DNA from 4 places in the Comamonas sp. 26 genome. Region 1 is predicted to be linked to each of the others. Evidence: predicted binding sites of a transcription regulator. Region 1 holds the regulator's gene; each other region holds the start of a gene.
What was found. The regulator FNR, encoded in region 1, switches genes on or off when oxygen is low (the NO sensors DNR and NnrR bind a similar motif). The targets are predictions, from matches to a motif close to TTGATNNNNATCAA.
Positions count from the first base shown of each region.

Region 2: the regulator FNR is predicted to act here: its motif matches at 1,507-1,520, upstream of CLU84_RS10325 (universal stress protein).
Region 3: the regulator FNR is predicted to act here: its motif matches at 2,212-2,225, upstream of adhP (alcohol dehydrogenase AdhP).
Region 4: the regulator FNR is predicted to act here: its motif matches at 2,520-2,533, upstream of cydD (thiol reductant ABC exporter subunit CydD).

Region 1 covers NZ_PEFL01000001.1:1,538,073-1,542,256, forward strand. The annotation lists gene ccoG (cytochrome c oxidase accessory protein CcoG) at 1-396, shown strand, start outside; gene CLU84_RS07055 (FixH family protein) at 524-829, shown strand; gene CLU84_RS07060 (hypothetical protein) at 1,087-1,350, shown strand; gene fnr (fumarate/nitrate reduction transcriptional regulator Fnr) at 1,408-2,133, opposite strand; gene CLU84_RS21800 (hypothetical protein) at 2,176-2,373, shown strand; gene hemN (oxygen-independent coproporphyrinogen III oxidase) at 2,403-3,785, shown strand; gene CLU84_RS07075 (sulfite exporter TauE/SafE family protein) at 3,789-4,184, shown strand, end outside.
Region 2 covers NZ_PEFL01000001.1:2,238,556-2,242,739, forward strand. The annotation lists gene CLU84_RS10320 (tripartite tricarboxylate transporter substrate binding protein) at 1-893, shown strand, start outside; gene CLU84_RS10325 (universal stress protein) at 974-1,411, opposite strand; gene CLU84_RS10330 (hypothetical protein) at 1,557-2,027, opposite strand; gene CLU84_RS10335 (2OG-Fe dioxygenase family protein) at 2,215-2,985, opposite strand; gene pobA (4-hydroxybenzoate 3-monooxygenase) at 3,186-4,184, opposite strand, start outside.
Region 3 covers NZ_PEFL01000001.1:289,667-293,850, reverse strand. The annotation lists gene CLU84_RS01395 (multifunctional CCA addition/repair protein) at 1-493, shown strand, start outside; gene CLU84_RS01390 (aldehyde dehydrogenase family protein) at 650-2,170, shown strand; gene adhP (alcohol dehydrogenase AdhP) at 2,414-3,448, shown strand; gene CLU84_RS01380 (DUF779 domain-containing protein) at 3,522-3,896, shown strand; gene CLU84_RS01375 (DUF4124 domain-containing protein) at 3,907-4,184, shown strand, end outside.
Region 4 covers NZ_PEFL01000001.1:1,050,703-1,054,886, reverse strand. The annotation lists gene CLU84_RS04840 (amino acid ABC transporter ATP-binding/permease protein) at 1-679, opposite strand, end outside; gene cydD (thiol reductant ABC exporter subunit CydD) at 676-2,409, opposite strand; gene CLU84_RS04825 (nitronate monooxygenase family protein) at 2,662-3,618, opposite strand; gene CLU84_RS04820 (ABC transporter substrate-binding protein) at 3,844-4,184, opposite strand, start outside.

The DNA.
Region 1 (4,184 bases):
ATTTACACAGCGGTGCTGGTAGTGCTCAGCACGGCCATGATTGCCAGTCTGGTCATGCGAGAGCCGCTGAAGGTCGACGTGATTCGTGACCGTGCGGCGCTGTCGCGCATTGTGGCCGGCGGCAAGCTGGAGAACGTCTATCGCCTGCAGATCATGAACGCCACCGAGTCCGAGCAGCGCTACCGCATCAGCGCAACCGGGCTGGATCATCTGGAAGTGGCGTCTGAGCAGGAAGTCGTTGTCGGCCCGGCCGAAACACGCGGTATTGCGGTGCGTCTGCAGATTCCGTATGGCTCGGCAGCGCCTGGCTCGCACCCGGTTTACTTCAATCTGGATGCGGTGAAGGCTGGGTCTGGAAAGGTCTCTGAAAAGACCGTCTTCCTGGTGCCACGCTAAAGCGTGCGTGATCTCAGAAATGCATCTCTGAGATCACGCAAGGACATCGCCAATCGGCAACAATTTGCAGTGCGTGCCAGCCATGATCTGGCGTGCACTGCAGAATCACTGAATAAGAGGTTTCATCATGTCGGCAGCACAAGCCAAGGCCACGAAAGCGGTCAAGATTATTCACCCCGAGGATGGCAAACCCTGGTGGAAATTTGCCCATGTCTGGCTCGTGATTTCCGGCCCCTTAGTGGTGGTGATTGCGGGTGTGGTGACGGCTTATATTGCAATGAGCAGGCCTGATCCCGTGATCGACCCTGACTACTACCGCCATGGTCTGGAGATCAACCAGCGCCTGTCCGAGAACGAGAAAAGTCTGGCCCCGGCCGTCACCGGTCGCAACCATGCGGCAACGCCTGCCAAGGATCACCCGACCGACCGCTGAAGTCGTCGCAAGACTTCCATCTCAAGGCCGCTTTGCGGCCTTTGTTGTTGCTGCCTTGAAAATAGGAGCGTTTAGCGCTTGATCTACTTGGCTTATAGATATGAAAGATCTTGATATCAATTAGCAGAAGGCGCTAGATGCTCTTGAAATCATAGTGATTCAGGGTTTTCCGCCTTGGTGCATGCCCGTGAGGTGGTGTTTGAAGTCACAACACTTGTGCAAAATACGATCAAACCCACGATCCAAGGAGATTCGCGATGGAAGCTCGACGCTGGATATGGATTGTCTGGCCTGCCTTTCTGGCGGCAGCAATCATGGAGCTGGTGGTATTTGCCTTTGTGGACCCGCTGGATGTGCACTGGCTAGGCTCACCAATGGAATGGTCGCGCAGCGCCATCTATACCGTGGCCTTTTTTGCCTTCTGGGCGGTTTCTATCATCGGCGCCCTGATGACGGTCGCGCTGGGGCGCTCAGCCAGTGATTTGAACGGCGGTATTGTCTCTTCTCCGCAGCCTGATTAAGGCGCGCTGCAAAAACAAAAAGCCCGCTGATGCGGGCCTTGTTTCTGGAGTTAATGCTCAATCAGCTCTGCATTGCTGGCTATTGACGATGCGCTTGAGCGCCTCGGTATCCAGAATGCGCAGGTGGCGCTGCTTGACTTCCACAATGCCTTCTTCGGCAAACTTGGAGAAAGTGCGGCTCACGGTCTCAAGCTTGAGGCCCAGGTAGCTGCCAATTTCTTCGCGCGTCATACGCAGCACCAGCTCTGACTTGGAAAAACCACGGGCCGCCAGGCGCTGCACCAGGTTCAGCACAAAAGCGGCCAGACGCTCTTCAGCGCGCATGCTGCCCAGTAGCAGCATCACGCCATGCTCGCGCACGATTTCACGGCTCATGACCTTATGCACGTGGTTTTGCAGGGCCGTGACTTCGCGCGAGAGCTGCTCAAGCTTGTCAAACGGCATGACGCAGACTTCGGCATCTTCCAGCGCCACAGCATCGCAGGTGTGGTGGTCGTTGACGATGCCATCCAGTCCAATGATTTCGCCCGCCATCTGAAAGCCCGTAACCTGATCGCGACCGTCTTCGGTGGCGACGCTGGTCTTGAAGAAGCCTGTGCGAATCGCGTACAGCGAGGTGAAGTCTTCACCGTTGCGAAACAGCAGCCCGCCACGCTTGATCTTGCGGCGTGTGGCCACAATTTCGTCAATGCGCTCCATTTGTTCATCGTCCAGGCCCATGGGCATGCACAGTTCACGCAGATTGCAGTTGGAGCAGGATGCTTTGATGGTCTGAAGATTCATGGGCTTTTAGCAACGGCACAGACAGACTTCAATAAGAGAGTCGTGCCGGTCATTGACCTCGTGTTTGGTAATGAGATGGATCAAATTGTCGCAGCACTTGCCTTGCTGTCTCTTGATTTTCATCAAGGACAGGGTGAATGGCTTGAGGCACATTGCTCATATTCATTCAAAAATATGCGCCTCTGCTTCTTTATAGTGATGTTTTCAGGGCTAGATGCCTTTGTTAATAAATACTTTTGAGAGGTGCGGGCGCACACTGACGAGTAGTTATGACCGCTGTCACGCCCGAGTTGCTGAGCCGCTTTGATATTCCTGGGCCTCGCTACACATCGTTCCCAACAGCCGACCGATTTGTTGAGGCTTTCGGCGCAGAAGACTACATCCTGGCGCTGGAGCAACGCAAAGCGCACACAGGTGCGCGCGCCTTGCCTTTGTCTGTCTATGTGCATGTGCCATTTTGTGAGTCGCTTTGCTATTACTGCGCCTGCAACAAAATCGTCACCAAGCACCACGAAAAGGCCGCCGAATACTTGGACTACCTGGCGCGTGAACTGACCATGCACACGGCGCATTGCGGCAAGGGTCAGGTTGTGAGTCAGCTGCATCTGGGCGGCGGCACGCCCACGTTCTTCAGCGATGCCGAGTTGCAGCAACTGATGGCGCTGATGCGTGAGCATTTCAAGCTCGATGCGGTGGGCGAGTACTCGATTGAGGTCGACCCACGAACCGTCAGCAATGAGCGCCTGAAAGTGCTCAAGGATATGGGCTTTAACCGCATGAGCTTTGGCGTGCAGGACTTTGACTCTGCCGTACAAAAAGCCGTGCACCGAGAGCAGCCTGCCGAGCAGGTCTTTGCCTTGGTGGCCGAAGCACGTCGGCTGGGCTTTGTCTCCATCAATGTAGACCTGATCTACGGCCTGCCTAAACAGACGCCGGAGTCGTTTGCGCGCACGCTGGCTCAGGTCAATGAGCTGAGGCCTGATCGCATTGCGCTATATGCCTACGCCCACCTGCCAGAGCGCTTCAAGCCGCAGCGCCGCATCGAATCGGCGGACCTGCCCATGGGGCAGGATAAGCTGAACATGCTCTCGGGCGCGATTGATGCTTTTATGGGCGGCGGCTATGTTTATGTGGGCATGGATCACTTTGCGCTGCCCACCGATTCACTGGCTATTGCAAAACGTCAGGGCCGCTTGCATCGCAACTTTCAGGGCTATAGCACGCAGCCAGACTGCGATCTGATTGCACTGGGTGTCTCGGCTATCGGCAAGGTAGGCGCGACTTATAGCCAGAACGTCAAGACGCTGGAAGAGTATTACGACGCGATTGATGCTGGTGTGCTGCCTGTGCAGCGTGGGCTGGCGCTGTCGCGTGACGACCTGGTGCGCCGCGCCGTCATCATGTCCATCATGTGCCAGGGGGCGGTACTGTTTGAGCCCATGGAGCAGGCCTGGTTGATCAACTTTCGCGAGTATTTTGGAAGCGAGCTGGCTGAGCTCAAGGAGATGCAGGTCAATGGGCTGATTGAGTTGTCTGACGAAGGTTTCAAGGTCACGGGGCTGGGTTGGTTTTTTGTGCGCGGAGTAGCCATGCTGTTTGACCGCTATTTGCAAGCTGACAGGACCCGTGCACGGTTTTCACGCATCATCTAGCGCATGCTGTTTTCGCTGGTCTGGACTGCTTTGATCATGGGGCTCGTAGGTGGGCCCCATTGTCTTGTTATGTGTGCTGCACCTTGCAGCGTGGTGACGGGTGCTCGCCCTTCTGGTGCCGCAAATGCCGAGCAAGTCATTTCGGTGCACGGTTTGCAAAAGTGGCAATGGCTGCGCACCGGCATGTTCCATCTGGGACGCATTGCGGGCTACGCCTTGCTGGGCAGCATTGCCGCTGTCGCCATGGAAAGCCTGGCTTGGCTGACGAATCAGGCGACAGCGCTGCAGCAGTTGTGGGCGCTGATGCATGTGGCCGTCATGGCCTGGGGCCTTGCCATGCTGGTGCAGGCGCGCCAGCCCGTATGGCTAGAGCGGGCGGGACGTTCTGTGTGGGCCAGA
Region 2 (4,184 bases), 700 kb from region 1:
CGAACAAGCCTGTGCGCATGATCGTGCCCTTCCCACCGGGCGGCGGCACCGACATTCTTTCGCGCGTGATTGCCAGCAAGCTCACCGAAGTCAGCAAATGGTCTGTCGTGCCCGACAACCGCGCTGGCGCAGGCGGCACCATTGGCATTACCGAAGCCGTGAAATCTGCCCCCACCGGCTATGACATGGTGATGGGTCAAAAAGACAATGTGGTTCTGGGCCCTTATCTGTATAAAAGCCTGCCCTGGAACCCCACTCGAGATCTGACCCCCGTAGCCCACGTGGCCTACACCCCCATCGTGATTGCAACGGCAGCCAACTCGCCTTACAAAACGCTGGCGGATGTGGTGGCGGCAGCTAAAAAGAATCCATCCAAGATTACCTACGGATCGCCCGGCAACGGCACCAGCATTCATCTGGCCGGCGTGATGCTGGAAAAAGCCGCTGGCATTCAGCTGACTCACGTCCCCTACAAGGGCTCCAACCCCGCAATGATGGATGCACTGTCTGGCAATGTGGACCTGCTGGTGTCTTCCGTGCCCTCAGCCATCGGCCAGATCAAGGCCGGCAAGATGCGCGCCATTGCGGTCACATCTGCAGCCCGCTCCACTTCGCTGCCTGAGACACCGACGCTGGCGGAGTCTGGCCTCAAGGGCTTTAACGTGAGCACCTGGTATGGCATCTTCATGCCCCGCAACACGCCCACACCTATCGTGAACAAGGTCAACGCCGAAGTGAACAAGCTGCTGGCCATGCCTGAAGTCAAGGAAGCCATCCTGACGCAGGGTGCCGAGCCCAAGGCCATGAGCGTGCAGGCATTTGAGCAATTCTTCCAGACCGACTTCAAGGCTAACAAGGCCATCGTTGAAGCCTCGGGCGCGAGTATTCAGTAATCCTACTAAGCGCTTTACGCCTCGCAATGCAAAAGACCTCCATCGGAGGTCTTTTTTATATACGAGCTGCTTTTATTCGCTTATTCGCGCACGACAAGAACGGGGATTTTGACAGCACCCAGCACGCGCTGGGTCACGCTGCCGAGCATCAGCTTTTCAAGACCACGGCGGCCTTGCGAACCCATAACGATCAGATCGGCACCCACGCTGACCATGGTGTTCACAATACCTTCATGCACGGCGTGGCCTTCGCCCACCAGCGTTTTCACGGCCACACCCGCTTCTTCCATGATGCTCTTGACAGCATCCAGTGCCGTATTGGCTTCAGCCGTGGCTGCGCTCAGATACTGCGACTGGCCATAGGCAAAGTCTGCACCTACACCGGTGAAGGGGTAGGGGTCCACCACATAGACGGCCGTGACGGCGCTGCCAAACACCTTGGAAAGCTCTGCCGCCTTGCGTGCGGCCAGCAAGGAAGGCTTGGAGCCATCGACCGGAACCAGAATGTGATTGAACATGGACATATGCGTCTCCTTTTGGGTTGTGGCGGCAAATGAATCAGACAATACCGCCGTGTGATACGTTCAGTCTGACTGCATCATGCCTCAGCGTGTTGATCTGAATCAACCCTGAAGTCCCGCCCCAAGCCCCATCAGATTCCAATCAGATGCAGACGTGAGCCGCTTCGTATTCGTAGCACTTGTCCAGCAGTTTGTCCGATTTTTCAGTAATCGTGATGCGCGTTCCATCGGGACGCAGCAGTGAGACATGCTTGAAAGCCGGCTCATAAGGCTTGCTGGGAGCATCGCGGCGCACGGTCCATTCTTCCTGCACGATGCCGCCTGGCATATCCAGCATCACCACGATTTGCTCGGTGTCATCTGCCAAGCGAAGGCACTTGGCATCATTCATATTGACCACGGAGCCACCCGGTGCGGCCAGACCATAGGGACATGCTTCCACGCCATGAATGGGCACAGCATTTTCGCCGACCTGAATCTCTAGACCATTACGAAAGTAAATGGTGGGCTCCTTGATATGGGCCTGCGGCGGCGGGTTCTCAGTGGGCGAGCAAGCCACTATCGTTACAAGAGCAGTCAGCGTAGACAGGCTAAGGGCGTAAAGACGATTCATAACAAAAAACCACGCCTGCGGGGCGTGGTGTTGGCCAGTTACTTTTAAATTTGTTGGATGGCTTGGTGAAGCTGCCTCTCCTCTCTTCACCCTCGGACGCGCATCATGCAGCGTCACGTAAGTCACTTTAATGACCTGAGTACATTACAGTTTTAATCAACTTTTTAAACCCCGCTGATTGCACCAATCAAGAAGCCGCCTCCTGCAAGTCCGCACCCTGAAAATTGCCACGGCGGTAGGTCAGCACCAGCGTATCGCGCACGCCGCCGGGCTCTGCCGGTTGAATCGGCGTGGTTTCATGAATCATGCGCGCATCATCGAGCAGCATGATGGACCAGGGCTCGGTCAGCGTGAAACGCTGGCCATTGGGACCAGTGGCTTCAAACACGCGGGTCTCGCCCCCCTTCACGCCCTTGCGGTTCACCAGCAGCACGGCGACCAGATCTACGCCATCACGGTGCGCGCCTTCAGGTGTGGGGCGGCCAATGCCGTCGGTGGTGTCGATGCGAAACTGATGCGCCTCCACAAACCAGCGCTCGTGCAAGTCATCGGCGCAAAAGACCTGATCGGCCAGCTGGCCCAGCGCATTGATCATCTCCAGCCATGCAGGGCTGTGCGTGGTGGCATCCAGCATGGGGTCGAACATGCGCTGCATGCCGCCGTGCAGCGCGTTGTATTCCACAGGCTGCCAGTGGGCGCGGTGAGGCACCTGCTGCACATGATCGCCATCGCTCACAAAGCAGGAGTGGCGGCGGCGACGGTAGCGGCCACCGTCTTTAAGAAACGCATCGGGAGGCAGACCCTGCCAGTCGGCATCCATGGCCTGCAGATCATTCACACTCAAGCCCATCCACTGGGCAAAATCCTCGGGCTGCAGCACGGCATAACCGTGCGTGCGCAAGGACTGGGCCGCCTGAGCTGGCGGGATATAGGGAGGAGAGAACATGATGTGCGCCATAAGGTGGGCAAGCTTACTCCTCGTAGCACGCGCTGACATCTTGTCCAGCATCGATATTTACGCAAGGCTGCAGCAACCAAATTGCATGGATGAAAAAACTGCCTGCATCACTCATAGCAATGCAGGCAGTCAAAGCCCGGTGCCTGCTCAGACGCCTGGGCACTCATCAGGGCAGTGACGAGAGCTATCGGCTCACAGGCTTAAACCAGTGGCAGGCCCACGTAGTTTTCGGCCAGCGAGGTGGAGCCAGCGACGGAGTTGACGATGTAGTCCAGCTCGGCCTCTTGCACCTTGGTGTTGAACTCGCCCTCATTGGGGAAGTTGTGCAGCATGGAAGTCATCCACCACGAGAAGCGCTCAGCCTTCCAGACACGGCGCAGGCATTGCTCGGAGTAACGGTCAATACCGGCTTCGGAGTTGTCCTTGTAGTACTCGGTAAAGGCTTGCGACAGATAGCCCACGTCGGAAGCCGCCAGATTCAGGCCCTTGGCTCCGGTGGGAGGCACGATGTGCGCCGCATCGCCGGCCAGGAACATGCGGCCAAAGCGCATGGGCTCGGTCACAAAACTGCGCAGGGGTGCAATGCTCTTTTCCAGCGAGGGGCCGGTCACCAGATTGGCACGGGCTTCGGGGTCCAGGCGCTTTTTGAGTTCTTCCCAGAAGGCCTCGTCACTCCAGTCTTCGACCTTGTCGGTCAACGGCACTTGCAGGTAGTAACGGCTTCGGGTGGCGCTGCGCTGGCTGCACAGGGCAAAACCGCGCTCGGTGTTGGCGTAAATCAGCTCGTGCGACACCGGAGGCGTATCGGACAGCAGACCCAGCCAGCCAAACGGGTACACCTTTTCAAAGGTCTTGATCTTGTCCTGAGGGGCGCTTGCACGGCAGATGCCATGAAAGCCGTCGCAACCAGCGATGAAATCGCATTCGATTTCATGCACCTGGCCATCTTTTTCGTAGCGAACCTTGGGCTTGGCGCTCTCAAAGTCAACAGGCTGCACGTTGCTGGCTTCATAAACCGTAGTCAGACCTTCTTCGGCGCGCACGGCCATCAGGTCGCGCGTCACTTCGGTCTGGCCATAGACAATCACGCGCTTGCCGCCGGTCAGATCATGCAGATTGATGCGATGGCGCTGGCCCTTGAACAGCAGCTCAATACCGTCGTGCGGCAGGCCTTCCTCATTCATGCGCTTGTCTGCACC
Region 3 (4,184 bases), 1.2 Mb from region 1:
CGCCGATGTGCTGCCGCGCCACATCGGCCACGAGCAGCGCAGCGCCCGCCTGCTGCTGCAGGTCTGCGACCGCTGGCGCGTGCCCAATGACTGCAAGGAACTGGCCGAAGTCGTGGCCCGCGAGCATGGCAACATTCACCGCAGCAATGAGCTGAATGCCGCAGCCATGCTGCGATTGCTGGAGCGCTGCGACGCCATACGCAAGCCCGAACGCTTTGAAGAAACCCTGTTGGCCTGCGAATGCGACGCCCGTGGCCGCCTGGGTTTTGAAGAAGCCCCCTACCCGCAGCGCCAGCGCCTGGGCAGTGCGCTGAACGCCGCGCTGGCCGTAGAGACCGCCCCCGTCGCACAGGCCGCCGCCCTGCGCGGACTCAAAGGAAAAGCCATTGGCGATGCGGTAAGCCAGGCACGCGAACAGGCAGTTGCACTGCAATTGCAACAACCACAAGTGACTGCAACCCATTTGCCCGACTCGGCGACACCTGCCGTCTGAGCCTTTGCACGCCAAGGGAAATCCCGCAGAGGGAAAACCGCCTCCATCGAGCACCAAGTCAGGCCGGAATATGTAGGACTGCAGGCTTCACGACCACCGTGAAGTAAGGCCTGCACACCTTTTATTCCCCCTGCTTTCTTGCTCTGGAGGTTACCCATGGCTTACGCCCTTCCCGGCCAGTCCGGTGCGCTGCATACATACCAAGACCGCTATGAAAACTTTATTGGCGGCCAATGGGTTCCGCCCAGCGGGGGCGAGTATTTCGACGTAGTCACGCCCATCATCGGCAAGGTCTACACCAAGGCCGCGCGGGGCACTGCGGCCGATATTGAAAAAGCCATCGATGCAGCCCACGCCGCCGCCGATGCCTGGGGCAAGACCAGCCCCACCGAACGCAGCAACATCCTGCTGCAGATTGCCGACCGCATTGACGCCAACCGCGAGTTGCTGGCCTATGTGGAAACCATAGACAACGGCAAAGCCATCCGCGAAACGCTGGCCGCCGACATTCCGCTGACGGCCGACCACTTCCGCTACTTTGCAGGCGCCATTCGCACGCAGGAAGGCGGTATCAGCCAGATTGATGGCGACACCGTGGCCTATCACTTTCACGAGCCGCTGGGCGTGGTGGGGCAGATCATTCCGTGGAACTTCCCCATCCTGATGGCGGCGTGGAAGCTGGCACCCGCGCTGGCGGCCGGCAACTGCGTGGTGCTCAAGCCTGCGGAGCAAACGCCCATCTCCATTCTGGTGCTGGCAAAACTGATTGGTGATTTGCTGCCGCCCGGCGTGCTCAACATCGTCAACGGCTTTGGCCGAGAAGCCGGCATGCCGCTGGCGCAAAGCAAACGCATTGCCAAGATTGCCTTCACCGGCTCCACCAGCACCGGCCGCGTGATTGCGCAAGCCGCTGCCAACAGCCTGATTCCTGCCACACTGGAGCTGGGCGGCAAGTCGCCCAATATCTTCTTTGCCGATGTGATGGACAAAGACGACAGCTTCCTCGACAAAGCCATCGAAGGCTTGGTGCTGTTTGCCTTCAACCAGGGCGAGGTCTGTACCTGCCCATCGCGCGCGCTAATCCACGAATCCATCTACGAAAAGTTCATGGAGCGCGTGCTCCAGCGTGTCGCAGCCATCAAACATGCCGACCCGCTGGACCCCACCAGCATGATGGGCGCGCAGGCCAGCAAGGAGCAGCTGACCAAGATCCTGTCCTACCTGGAATTGGGCAAGCAAGAAGGTGCTGAAGTACTGTGTGGCGGCGCGCAGGCACAGCTAGGCGGTGCACTGGATGGTGGCTATTACGTGCAGCCCACCATCTTCAAAGGCCACAACAAGATGCGCATCTTCCAGGAAGAAATCTTCGGCCCCGTGCTGGCCGTGACCACCTTCAAAACCGAGGAAGAAGCGCTGGAGCTGGCCAATGACACGCTGTACGGTCTGGGCGCCGGTGTGTGGAGCCGCAACGGCAACGTCGCCTACCGCATGGGCCGCGCCATCAAGGCTGGACGCGTGTGGACCAACTGCTACCACGCCTACCCCGCGCATGCGGCGTTTGGCGGCTACAAGGAATCGGGCATAGGGCGGGAGAACCACAAGATGATGCTGAACCACTACCAGCAGACCAAGAACCTGCTGGTGTCCTACTCCGAATCCAAACTCGGCTTCTTTTGAAGATGACCGCCACATGACATCGTGGCGAAAAAGAGGCCTATTTGAGCTGCCTCAAATGCCTTGAGACACCTGAGGCTTCATAGTGCATGGAGATCGTTGCTCTTTCCCAGGATGCGCGACGGTCTTCTGCACAGGGCCATCCGGCCTGCGTACAACATCCATGCCACCCGCATGGTTCTTTGACAAGGTACACGCACAGCCCACCGGCTGTGGCCGTGCTCCCTACTTCAAGAAGGTACTCTGATGTCTTTACCCCAGACCATGAAAGCTGCCGTGGTGCGCTCCTTCGGGAAGCCCCTCACCATTGAAGAAATGCCCGTACCACGCCCGGCGGACGATCAAATTTTGGTCAAGATCGCTGCCTCCGGCGTGTGCCACACCGACCTGCATGCTGCGGAAGGCGACTGGCCTGTCAAACCCCATCCCCCCTTCATTCCTGGCCACGAGGGCGTCGGCTATGTCGCCGCTGTGGGCAAAAACGTCAAGCATGTCAAGGAAGGCGACCGCGTGGGCGTGCCCTGGCTGCACAGCGCCTGCGGGTTTTGCCGCCACTGCATCGGCGGCTGGGAGACCTTGTGTGAATCCCAAACCAATACCGGCTACTCGGTCAATGGCGGCTTTGCCGATTACGCGCTGGCCGACCCCAACTATGTGGGCCACCTGCCGCCGAATGTAGGGTTTGTCGACATCGCTCCCGTACTCTGCGCCGGGGTCACGGTGTACAAAGGTCTAAAGGTCACCGATGCCAAGCCCGGCGACTGGGTGGTGATCTCAGGTGTCGGCGGCCTAGGCCACATGGCCGTGCAATACGCCAAAGCCATGGGCTTCAATGTGGCGGCAGTAGACATTGACGACTCCAAGCTCGCCCTGGCGCGCCAATTGGGTGCCACCGTCACCGTCAATGCCATGACGACAGACCCTGCGGCCTATCTGCAAAAAGAGATTGACGGTGCACATGGCGTGCTGGTCACGGCCGTGTCACCCAAGGCCTTTGAGCAGGCGCTGGGCATGGTGCGCCGAGGCGGAACGGTTTCCCTCAATGGCTTGCCGCCAGGAGATTTCCCACTCCCTATCTTCTCCATGGTGCTTCAGGGCATCACGGTGCGCGGCTCCATCGTCGGAACCCGGCTGGATCTGCAGGAGTCACTGGACTTTGCCGCCCAAGGCAAGGTCAAGGCGACGGTCTCGACCGACAAGCTGGAAAACATCAACGATATCTTTGCCCGCATGCACCAGGGCAAGATTGAAGGCCGCGTGGTGCTGGACATCGCCGCTTAAAGCAACGCCGAATATGCATTGCTGCGCCATCCGAGCGTGAGCTCGGGTAGCGCAGCCACATAGGGAGAGCATCATGGTCTATCGCGTCATTGCCACCCCGGCCACAATTGCATTGATCGATGTGCTCCGCGCCAAATACGGGCCGAATCTGTTTTTTCACCAGTCCGGCGGCTGCTGCGACAACAGCGCAGCCAATTGCTATATCGAGGGTGAGCTGACCATCGGCCCCGGCGACGTGAAGCTGGGCGAGATTGGTGGCCTGCCGTTTTACATGAGCGTCTCGCAGTTTGAGTACTGGCAGCACACCCAGCTCATCATCGACGTGATCGACGGCCATGGCGGCGGCACGCTGTCGCTGGAGGGACCGGAAGGCAAGGCCTTTTTGACCCGCTCGCGCGTGTTCAGCGACGAAGAGCTGGCGGCATTGCGCCAGCAGGCACCCCAGTAAGACCTGTCCCATGCCTCAAAAACACGCCGGCAGCCTGCTATTGACCTGTCTACAGATCGTGCCGCTGGTGGCCCTTGGTCAGCAGGTCTATCGTTGCGAGATCAACGGCAAGACAGGCTACTCACATGAGCCATGTGTGGGAGCCAAGGCCATCGACACCACGCCCACACAGGGCGTGGACAAGATGACGGGTCAGTCAAAAAAGGGAGCGGATGTCCGCAAAGCCGAGCACAACCGGCGGCTTGCCGAAGCCATCCAACCACTGACAGGCAAGACCCCCGAAGAGAT
Region 4 (4,184 bases), 490 kb from region 1:
GCTGGCCTGCCATCAGCAAATCGGTCTGGCCAGCGACCAAATCCACGGTCTGGGCACGCAGCATTTCAAGCGCCATGGCGCGGCGCACAGCGCTCTTGCGGCTGCGCAGGCCATGCCACAAGGCAATACCCCAGCCAGCCAACAGCAACCAGACCCAAGCCAGCAGCCCCAGCCAGCCGTGCATCAAGCCAAAGGCCAGAGCCAGCAGCAAGGCTGCACCGAAGGCGGCAGCAGCGGGCACCAGCAGCCGAAGATAAAGGTTGTCCAGCGCATCGACGTCTGCGGTCAGGCGCTGCAGCAGTCGTGCCGGGCGTTGCAGCAGCAGGCGTGCGGCCTGTGGTGCGGCCCAGCTGCGAAACAGTTTTTCGCGCAGCGCGGCCAGAACGGCCAGCGTGCCATCATGGGTGACCAGTCGCTCGGCATAACGCGCGCCGGTGCGGCCCACGGCCAGCAGGCGAATGCCGGCCGATGGCATGAACACATCAAACACCAGTGCCGTAGCAGGCAGCAGCCCGGCCAGTGCGGTAGCGGTAATGAACCAGCCGGACAAACCCAGCAAGGCCATACCCATGACCACCGTGAGCGCAGCCAGCGCCGCGCCACCCAGCCAGAGTTTGCGGGGCGCCATATGGGCCAGTTCACGCAGGACCTGGCCCAGTGTCTGCAGATTACGGCTCATACACCCTCCTTGCAGAATTCGGCGTCCAGATGAGTGCTCGCACCCACCGCAGACATCGCGATCACCCGGTCCATTGACGATGCTAACTCAGCATCATGGGTGGCAACAATCAGCGTACGCCCTGCTGCGATCTGTTTGAGGGACAGCGCAATCTGGCGGGCAGTCTCTGTATCAAGGTGGGCAGTAGGTTCATCGACCAACAACAGTCCGGCTGACGGATTGACCGCCAGCCGTGCCAACGCCAATCTCACCACTTCACCGCCAGACAGGCCAGAGCCGCCCTCACCCAGACTCATTCCAGGTCTTTCGGCCAGCACCTGGTCCAGCGCAGCTTGGCGAGTAGCTTCGGCGATCTGCTCACCCGTCAAACCTGCGCGGCCCAACCCTATATTGCGCGCTACAGAACCGGCAAACACATGTGGCTGCTGACTCATCCACGCCATGCGCGCGCGCAGCGCTGCGGCGGTCTGGGCATTGAGTAGCAAGCCGTCTATGCGAATTTCGCCCTCTTGCACGGGCAGCAAGCCCGCCAGCTGGGCCAGCAGCACCGATTTGCCACTGCCGCTGGGGCTCCACAGCGCCACATGCTCACCCGCATGCACTTGCAGAGAAACGGAGGCCAGCCTGGTCTGAGCACCAGGGGCCTGAACATTCAGACCCGAAATGCTCACTGATGCGCCCTGGTATTGCGCAAGATGCTCACTTTCTTGCAGCGACTGCACATCACCCACTACCCGCACGGTTTGCTGCTGCAAGTCTTGCAAAGTCTTGAGGGCGGCCTCGCCAGCGGCGCGGTTATGCCAGACGGCAGACAGGTCGCGAAGCGGTTCAAAAAATGCAGGGGCCAGCAGCAGCACAAACAAGCCCTGCCCCAGGCTGAGCTTATCGCCCCAAGCGCCAAAGTTCAGTGTGCCCAGCAGGTGAAAGCCGATATAGACGGCGACCATGGCCACGCCCAGCGCCGAAAAAAGCTCCAGCACGGCAGAGGACAAAAAGGCGATGCGCAGCACGCGCATGGTGCGGGTACGCAGGTCTTCAGCGTGGCTGCGCAGGCGCTGCGCCGTCAAGTCCACAGCGTACAGAGCGCGCAAAGTGCTCAGGCCGCGCAGGCGGTCCAGCAAAAAAGCATTCATGTGACCGAGCTGCAACATCTGCTCTTCGCTGGCGGCCTTGGCACGCCAGCCCACAATAGCCATGAACAATGGAATCAGCGGTGCAGCCACTATCAAAATCAAAGCTGCAACCCAAGACTGGCTGGCCACTGCAGCCACCATGACCAATGGCAGCAGACGTACGCGCAGCATGGCACTCTGATAACGCGACAGCCAAGGGACGATGGCTTCGGCCTGCTCTGCCACCGCACTGGCGGCCAAGCCAGATGGGGCACGCGCTTTATCCAGTGGCGATGCCTTTGCCAGGGCTTGCACAACCTGAGAGCGCAAACGGCTGAGCTGAGTACGCGCAGCGCGATTGGCTTGCAACGCGCCGTGGCCTTCAGCCCATGCGCGCACCAAGCCCAGCAGCAACACACCCAGGGCCATGGGCCAGACGCGGCTTACACCCAGTCCATTCGCCATGGTTTGCACGGCCCAGGCGAGTAAGGCAGCCTGCGGCAGCCAGATCAAACCCGCCAGAACCTGCCACACCGCGCCTGCGCTGGGCCTGCGGATGACGTCAGTCAAGGCAGTTTTTCCCGCAGCGGCATCAGCATCAGAGGTGAATGGGAGCATGTACTGGTTTTCTCAATTTTCAGAAATTACTGAAATTTACGTAATAATACTTTCTTTTGACAATCATCATGACTTTCTTTTCAAAAGCCAACTGCAGGACTTGAACGACATTGACATTCATCAAGCACAGAGCGACTTGATACATGCCAACCTTTTTTACACGTATCCGTCACATTTGAGTAACGTCAAGTCAGCTTGCGCTCATAAAAAAGGCACCCGAGGGTGCCTTTTCTTTGGGTACTGAAGCGCACCTCAAGCCGCCAGCAAATTGGCCTTGGCCTGTGCGTACTCACGCTTGAGACGTGCCACTAGCTCGGCAGTGGGCTGCACCTTCTCCACAGCGGCAATGCCCTGACCGCAGCCCCAGATGTCCTTCCACGCCTTTTGCGCACCGCCACCAAAGTTCATCTTGCTGGGGTCGGATTCAGGCAGGTTATCTGGGTCCAGACCTGCTGCGCGAATCGACGGTGCCAGATAGTTGCCATGCACGCCGGTGAACAGGTTGCTGTAGACCACATCGTCGGATGTGCCTTCGACAATCGCCTGCTTGTAGGCGTCGGTTGCACGCGCTTCATCGGTGGCAATAAAGGCCGAGCCGATATAGGCAAAGTCTGCGCCCATGGCCTGCGCAGCCAGCACAGCGCCGCCGGTGGCGATGGCACCGGACAGAGCCAAAGGGCCGTCAAACCACTGGCGAATTTCCTGCACCAGCGCAAACGGGCTTTTCTCGCCTGCGTGACCACCTGCACCGGCAGCCACGGCGATCAGGCCATCGGCACCTTTTTCAATCGCCTTGCGCGCAAACTTGTTGTTGATGATGTCGTGCAGCACCACCCCACCCCAGCTGTGCACGGCTTGGTTCACGTCCTCGCGCGCGCCCAGGCTGGTGATGACGATGGGCACCTTGTACTTGGCGCAGACCTGCATGTCGTGCTCCAGCCGGTCATTGCTTTTGTGCACGATCTGGTTGATGGCGAACGGGGCCGAAGGCTGGTCCGGATGGGCCTTGTCCCATGCGGCCAGCGTTTCCGTGATCTCGGCCAGCCAGTCTTCCAGCAGCTCAGCCGGGCGGGCGTTGAGCGAGGGCATGGAGCCAACGATGCCGGCCTTGCACTGCTCAATCACGAGCTTGGGATTGCTGATGATAAAAAGCGGCGAGCCAATGACCGGCAAAGCCAGCTTTTTGAGGGCAGGTGGCAGTTTGGACATGTGTTTGTCTCCTTATCAATTTTATAAAAATGAGCTGTAACGCTTATAGATATTGCGCAAGCAGCTCTTATTTCAGAAGCAGCTCTTTGACAGGTCAATGAACTGGCCTGAGGCCAGTTTCACCGGCCTGAATGCCGACTCCTGTCCCGTTGGCAACAGTGCTGATCGCGTGTGTCGTACCACTACAAAAAAGGCCTGTAAGCAGGGTTGCTACAGGCCTTTGTCTTATTGCGTCACCCGCCCTGCGGCATTGACGATGGACAAGTCCACATACTTAGACCCTACCTGACCGGGCTTGAAACTCACCCAGTAGCCGCCCAGGTCATAGGCCTCCAGCCCACGCAAGGCCGTGCTGACTTTCTCAGGCGTGACGGGCTGGCTGCGGCGCATGGCTTCCACGATGACCTTGGCATTCACATAGCCTTCCATCATGGCGAAGCTCACCGGCACTTGCAGCGTCTTACCCGCTGCAATGGTGGCGTCACGGAATTCTTTGTTGAGCTTGCCGGAAACCTTGTAGGGGCTGGGCACGACCTGCGCAATCGACAGGCCGCTCATGTATTCCA